2 regions of the Chryseobacterium sp. AG844 genome follow, and region 2 is predicted to be linked to the other one. Evidence: riboswitches for the same ligand, from Rfam matches in the RefSeq annotation. Region 2 holds a riboswitch; the other holds the start of a gene.
The links. Region 2 has a riboswitch for cobalamin ahead of DEU40_RS03175 (TonB-dependent receptor plug domain-containing protein). Riboswitches for the same ligand answer to the same signal wherever they lie in the genome.
Positions count from the first base shown of each region.

Region 1: another riboswitch for cobalamin. It lies ahead of DEU40_RS07380 (T9SS type A sorting domain-containing protein); the one in region 2 lies ahead of DEU40_RS03175 (TonB-dependent receptor plug domain-containing protein).

Region 1 covers NZ_QGTV01000005.1:108,801-112,803, reverse strand. The annotation lists gene tpiA (triose-phosphate isomerase) at 1-348, shown strand, start outside; gene DEU40_RS07385 (esterase-like activity of phytase family protein) at 417-1,685, opposite strand; cobalamin riboswitch at 1,909-2,100, shown strand; gene DEU40_RS07380 (T9SS type A sorting domain-containing protein) at 2,163-3,266, shown strand; gene clpP (ATP-dependent Clp endopeptidase proteolytic subunit ClpP) at 3,450-4,003, opposite strand, start outside.
Region 2 covers NZ_QGTV01000002.1:251,366-255,368, reverse strand. The annotation lists gene DEU40_RS03175 (TonB-dependent receptor plug domain-containing protein) at 1-1,870, opposite strand, end outside; cobalamin riboswitch at 1,979-2,165, opposite strand; gene DEU40_RS03170 (transporter) at 2,258-3,205, opposite strand; gene DEU40_RS03165 (cytochrome-c peroxidase) at 3,218-4,003, opposite strand, start outside.

The DNA of each region.
Region 1 (4,003 bases), on a different contig from region 2:
GGGCAACACCTTGAAGTCGTAAAAAACCAGACTGAAGTAGCTCTTTTCACGCTTTCTGCTGAAGAGATCAAAAAAGTAGTGATTGCTTACGAACCTGTTTGGGCTATTGGAACAGGAGAAACGGCAAGTCCGGAGCAGGCTCAGGAAATCCACGCTCACATCAGAAACATTATTGCTGCAAAATACGGACAGGAAGTTGCTGACGAAGTTTCTATTCTTTACGGAGGTTCTGTAAAACCAGACAATGCAAAAGAAATTTTCTCTCAGCCGGATATTGACGGAGGTCTTATCGGAGGAGCAGCTTTGAAATTAGAGGATTTCTCTAAGATTATTGAAGCTTTTAACTAGAATTCATTGATCTAACAATAAAAACGGCGGAATCTTCGATTCCGCCGTTTTCCGTTAAAAAAATCTAATTATTGAATATCGACTACATACATTGTTCCCTTGTCTACTTTACCCGTTTTAGGTAAAATTTTGGATTTTGGATTTCCGTTTCCATCATCTACCACTCCAAAGTCATCATCATTGAAAACAGCCAGTTTATTATTTCCCAGATAAACAATTCCCTCGAATTTATCATGTTCGTAGCCCAGTTTTGCTACCAGATCTACTGCTAATGTTTTGGTAACAGCTTTTATCCCGGCATTGGTAATTTCATCCCATGAACATTGTTCTAAAGCTTTTCCATTGATTTTCATTCCGTCAACAGCGGTGATATCGGCTCCGTTTACATCTGTTGCATTGCTCAGATTGATTCTGTATACTTTTTTGATTCCACCCTGGGAACCGAAATTTCCATCTCTTTCAATGACTAAGAATTCACTGTTACTTATTGCTGTAATATCACAAACCGAATCAGAAGCACCTCCATCCTGCTTATATAGAAACTGTTTAGTCTGCCCTGTAACCGTATCAAATGTGACAATTCTCGTTAAAGTTTTATTGGTAGCCAGTGCTTTGCTGGGAACATACATCATCGACTGTATGGTTCCTACCAGAGTTCTTCCATCCGGACTCATACAAAGACCTTCCATTCCTCTGTTGGCTCTTCTTTTCGCTAAAACAGCAGGCAGTTTTCGAGAACCTGTATTTACACCAATCGGGCTTATTCTTTCCATCTCCACTCCATCTGCACTGTAATGGACAATATGCGGTCCATATTCATCGGAAACCCAGAATGTACCATCAGCAGCAGCAACAATACTTTCGCTGTCTAAACCATATTGATCTGTTCCTAAAACATTTCCGGAAGCATCATATGCGATCTCACCTGTACTTCCCATTCCTGCAGGGTTTGGAAGACCTGTAATAGGCTGCCCGGAAGGATTTTTAAGTTTAATATATCTGATGACCTCTATATTCCCGTCTGCATTGATTTTAAAATGCATAATGGTGGGTGTAAAGCCGGGGGCAAGGAATTTTTTTCCATTCTGGAAGTCCGTATTGGGACCTCTGTCTGTAATGACATAGAACTCACCTTTTCTTGTTGGATGAGCGGCAGCACCAGAACCAAATCCGCCGTTGATTACATCCACTCCGTTTATCGTAGTCAGTTTTGAAAATGGAAACTCCTGAGGGAGTTTGGAATAATTAATATCCTGATTAACCATTGCGATATCGTCATCACTTTTACATGAAGCCAATACAGCCAGTATACCCACAGAACATAGTAATTTTTTCATATGCTATTTTATGGCTGCGAAAATAGGACTTGATTGTAAACTGATCTTAAATACAATGATAATTGTTTTTTAACAATTGAACAGACAGAATGCATTGAGGATAAATAAGAAAAGAATCTATTTAAAAATGAAAAACCAACAATCCAACCAAATTATTAATCAATTTGAAAATCATTTTTTAAAGGAAAATAATTCACAAAACAGACTTATCAATTTATATGATATATTTGCAGCGTTTTAAGGCTGAACAATGTTCATTAATAGGGAATCAAGTGAGAATAATATTCAAATCTTGAGCTGTACCCGCAACTGTAAACTGTTTAAACTTACTGCACAAAAACCACTGGATCTGAAAATCCGGGAAGGAAGTTGTAAGATGTGAGCCAGGAGACCTGCCTTAAAACACCAGATTCAGAGAAAGAATTAGTTCTGCTCTGAAGATAAGTTTCGGGAATAAAACTTTAAATTAATTATATCATGAGAAAAATCTATCTTTTTTTCTTACTGCTTTGCATGCAGGTATTGTCGGCCCAATTCACAGAAAACGACATTAAATTTTGGGTAGGAACCGGTTCTAAAAAAGCATATTTCATTGCAGACTTTAATGATGACAGCACCCCAAATTCTTATGCTTGGGGATACCGTTTTGACGGAAATGGCTTAACCATGGAAGACATGATTACTGCTATTGCCGCTGCAGAACCTAAAATGGAAATTGAAATACCATCCGGATTTCTGTACAGTTTAAATTACAATCACCATACTCCCAGCCTTGACGACTATTGGTCAACCTGGTCAGGAAACACTCCATCAACTATGGCATTCAATAATGGTGTGAACAATGATCTTTTAGTGGACGGAAGATGGTATGGAGCTTCTTATAGTTTTTCCCCTCCTACAATGCCTTCCCTACCAGTTCCAGCCTACAGTTCTGCTTGGTTTGTTCCCTCGCAGGTTACAAACTGGGTAGGAAGCGGAACTAATAAAAGTCTTGTCGTTATTGATTTCGGAACTGATAATGCCAACGGAAATGCCAATTCTTTTGTTTTTGGAATTAAATATAACGGAAGCATAACTGCTGAACAGGCGTTACAACTGATCCAGTCTCAAGCTTCCTATTTCAATTTTGCATCAGCGAATAATCAGATTACTAATTTAACATTGAATTCATTTACTGGAAATACTTCCGGATCAGACAGCTGGAAGTTATATAAAGGAAAAGATCTATCAAGCTGGCAAACAAAAGCCAATCTTTCTCAGATTCAACTGAGTAACAATGACTGGTTTGGATTAAGTTTCGGGCAAAGAAGACCATTTACCCCCACCGAGGCCCAGCTGACTTTAGGAATTTCTTCTGTGACCAAGAAAAAATTCAATATTTATCCAAATCCGGCAAGTGATTTCATTCAGATTGAAACGGCTGAGAAACTGAAAGAAGTGAATATTTACTCTGTGACAGGACAAAAAATAATGACTTCTCAGGTTACTAAGATTGATATTCATTCTTTAAACTCAGGAGTTTACTTTGTGGAGATTAAAACAGCTGAAAGTTCTACGGTACATAAGATTGTTAAGAAATAGAGAAAGCGCCTTGAGGCGCTTTTTTTGTGAGGATATGGATAAAATATACTGTTACAACCGCCCGTCAAAAATTCTTTGAATTATTGCCACCCCTCCAGCGAATGTAAAATGAGTGATTAAAATATAAATCCAACAAAAAAACCGCACCAGATTGGTGCGGTTTTCTGATGATGTTATCATCAATTATTTTTTCTCTGTGGATCTTTGTAAAACCTCATCTACCATTCCGTAACCTTTAGCTTCTTCAGAAGTCATCCAGTAATCTCTGTCAGAAGATTTTTCTACCCATTCATACGTTTGTCCTGAGTGATGACCGATGATTTCATAAAGCTCCTGCTTCAGTTTCAACATCTCTCTCAAGTTGATTTCCATATCAGAAGCAACTCCCTGAGCACCTCCTGAAGGCTGGTGGATCATTACTCTTGAATGCTTAAGCGCAGAACGTTTTCCTTTTTCTCCGGCAACCAGTAATACAGCTCCCATTGAAGCAGCCATACCTGTACAGATAGTCGCTACATCCGGCTTGATGATCTGCATGGTGTCATAAATACCCAGACCTGCATATACACTACCACCAGGAGAGTTGATGTAGATCTGAATATCTTTTGAAGGATCAGCACTTTCCAGGAATAAAAGCTGAGCCGTAACGATGTTTGCTACCTGATCATCAATACCTGTTCCAAGGAAAATAATTCTGTCCATCATCAGACGGGAGAAAACGTCCATCTGAGCAACGT
Region 2 (4,003 bases):
AGGGCTGCACATAATTGTACTGGATATTGTCCTGATTCACATCGTATCTTTCTCCTACATACATCGCACTGTAATTAAAACTCCAGTCTTTATAATCCGCCATCAGACTGAAAGATCCACTATGCCATGGGGTATAAGGAATCTGATTGCGGTAGAAAGTATCTTCGGGATCACTGATATCTTTTGCACTTTGGTATGTATAAGAAAGCAAAGGTCGGAGGGTTACTTTTCCAAGCTGCATTTCAGTCTGCACATTCACATCTGCACCAATGATTTCAACCAATCCAAGGTTCATCATCAGCCAGCGGAACATGCTTCCGTTCGGAGCTGCCACAATTTTATCCTGTACTTTGTTGTAGTAACCATCTACTTTAGCGTAAAAGGTCTTAAAGAGACGGTTGGTATAATTCTTCTGATAGGTAAATCCTACATCATATTGATTGGTGAATTCAGGTTTCAGGTAAGTATTTCCGATATTCGTATAATACAGATCATTAAAGGTTGGAAGTCTGAAAATTCTTTTATAGAAAGCCCTTAGAGTAAGCTCCGGAATTTTTTCAGGCTGATAGCTCATAAAAACAGCAGGCGTCCACTCTCTGGCATCTCCCGGTCTTTTGTTTTTTCTTACTTCTTCAAAAGTAAAAGTTCCTAAAAGGCTTCCCAAAATTTTGAACCTGTTCCACTGATAGGTCGTTGCCAATGCTACCAAGGTAGTGTAACGGGTAGGATAAGAAAAGTTATCCAGATTCGCGTCCAGATTATTGTACTGAAAATCTCCACTCAGGCTGACATCCCAATTGGGAGTGATTGAGTAAATATTGGAAGAGGAAAGATAAAGTTCCCTTTGGATATAGGTGTTATCGGTATAAATAATAGACTGCGAACGAACTGTGTCCATGAAATGGGTATAATCGTAGGCAAATTTTGCCTTAAGCTGTGTTTCAAATTTCGGGAACAGTTTTTTTCTCAGATTAGCCTGTACAAAATAGTTCTCATCGGAAAGTCTCGCTCCTCTTCCGCCAAAGCGACCATTCACAATGGGAGTCGGCATTCCGCGGTTTGAAATATAACCATACCCTCTGATATTCCAGCTTCCGTTATTTAAAGTTCCGTTGAGAGAAGTTTCAAACCGTTTTGCTTTAATATCTGAGTCCTGTCTTTTAGCGATGGTATCGTACGCCTGCTGCCCATCAGGATATTTCTTCGCGTACCGGAACCTGTAAATTCCGTCACTCTGCATAAATTCTCCGCTGAAGCTGGCAGAAACCTTGTCTGAAATTTTCTGTTCCAACCGGAATGAAGGATTAAAGAGATCAATAGATGCACTTTTTGCTCTTATCACCAAATTGGTTTTTCTTGGTCCTTTAAATATGGGTGTTTTAGGCTGTAAATAGATAGACCCCGAAGAGCCAAAGTCCTTTGCTGGCTGAAAAATTTCACTTTTCTGTCCGTTATACAACGATATTTCTTCCAGATCATCCAAAGAGTACCTTCCCAGATCTACCAGTCCGTTTTGGGCATTCCCCAGTTGAATTCCATCATAAAAAACCCCTACATGCTGGCTTCCCATACTTCGGATATTAATGGTTTTCAAACCACCCAATCCGCCGTAGTCTTTAATCTGGACTCCCGAAAAATACCGCAGCGCATCTGCTACAGAATGACTGTTTAGTCTTTCCAGCTGTTCTCCCTGCAGGGTTTGTGCAGGAATAATTTCTTTAAAATTCTTTTTGTAAAGGTTGATTCCTTTAATCGTCTCTTCCTGAAGGGTGTCCTTCTTCTTGGTTTGAGAAGACAAAAGTTGAGATGTTAACACTAATATTGTGAAAACAGCTTTATGAATTGCAGAAGTAGTTAGTTTTGCCGCCATTAGCTCATTTAGGGTAATGAAGACGCTAATGGGTATAAGAATACAACGACAAAGCACAGCTGTCACTGCACAGAATCATTGATGTCCTAAGCTTTATTCCACGAAAGCGTCAAACGATTATTGTCTGGCAGGTCTTCTGACTTACTCCATTTTTGAAATCCTTCCCATTAAAAAAACAGTGGATATATTCTTCAAAAACTTTGGTGCGGAGCTTACAGCAGCGGGTCTGTTCCGGATTTTCACCGGATTCCCTTTTAAGAGCTTTTTACGGCTCACCAAATTCCGGCAAAGATAAATAATTATTCCTAATCCCCAACTAAAATCATGATTTATAAACAATTAAAGCTCCCGAAGGAGCTTTAACATGATTTCAACAAGCGTTTCTTTTTAAATTCCAATATTCAGAAAAATACTGAATCTTGATTTGGCTTCAATATCTCCTCCCGCCAGGCGCGTGTACATGGGAAGCATGACTTCACTTCCCAGGCTCAGCTTTTTATAAGAGGCTTCAAAACCTAATTTTCCATACAAAGCACTTCCTGCAGTGTTCGGCAATGCTTCATCAAACTGTTTATTCTGAGCATAAACTTCTCCCTGAACTCCAGTTTTTACAGAGAATATAGATTTTTCATTTCCTGCAACCTGATAAAAACCTGTTGCTGCATAGTTCCATTGGTTTCCAAAATGGTAATTTTTCCTGTTCTCTGTTTTAATGGTATAATCTGTATTCACCAGTACGGCTACTTTATTTTTCTGAAACTTATAATTCAAAGCGGCCTGATAATCCCAGCTGCCAGTTCCCAGCTGAAAGCTTGGGTTGACACCGGATGCTCCTTTTTCATCAAACTTGCCAAGTGGAATTTTCACGCCCAACCCTCCGCTCAGATGATGGAAATTATCTTTAGAGCTCATCAGCTGGTAAATTCCCATCAGATTTAAATCTCCTATTCCATTGATTCTGATATCTCCCTGCATGGTTTTCTTTTCATGAAAATGGAATGGCAGACTCGCATAAACACTCAGTTTTTTAGTCAGAGGAATTTTCCCCCAAAGTTGCAGCGTATTGAAATACTGATCCTGGGTAAGATCTTTTACAAATAAGTTCTCTTTCGCTTTATAATGCTGAGCAAAGTATTTGATTCCGATAAACTGCGGATTCAGTAAAGATTCAAAGCCGGAAGATCCGTTTCCTGCTGCACAGCCGCAAGCATCACAGTCATCATCAAAATCGAATCTGTTAAGCGTTTCGGGAGCAATATAAGCACTGTCTCTGATGGTTTTTGCCTGATACTGACTAAACACGATCAAACTTACTATCAATATAATCTTCTTCATGTTTTTTATAAATTATTCTGCAAATTTTGGATTGGATATAAAACTTTTATCCGATAATGTTTTCAGGAACGCAATGATCGATTGTTTTTCCTGGCTGTTCATAGCAATTCCTATGTGACCATTCTGTTTAAGCTGAGGATCAAGATTGGCATTATCTTCCACCTGATCCGAATAGAAATTAAGTACCGCTTCTAAGGTGTAAAATCTTCCGTCATGCATATAAGGTGCGGTATATTCCACATTTCTTAAACTGGGAACACGGAATTTCATCCAGTCGACCTGGTTAAGAGTAACTCTGTATCGTCCCGCATCTTTGAACTCCGTATTGTAATAGAGTCCTGTATTTCTGAAACTCTCATCGGTAAACAGTTCTCCGCTATGACAGGAAGCACATTTCTGCCCGAATAAGGCCATCCCTTGAGCTTCTGTTGAAGTCAACTGTTCTTTTCCCAGTCTGAATCTGTCATATTTTGAATCTGCAGAAATTAAAGAAGCCATAAACTGCGACAATGCTTTCAGAATTCTCTCTCCTGTAATGGTTTCGTCTCCATAAGCTTCTCTGAACAGTTTTTTATATTTCTGATCATCTTTTATTTTCGAAATAGCTTCCGGTATGGAACTGTCCATTTCATTTACGTCAGTAATCGGGCTGATGGGCTGCTCATTCAGATTGTGAATCACTCCGTCCCACATATATCTTTTCAAAAAAGCCATATTCTGGATGGGCGGTGCATTCCTGATTCCGATTCTGTCGTCTACCCCATGGCTCACCGTATGACCATGATGGGTAAAAGCATT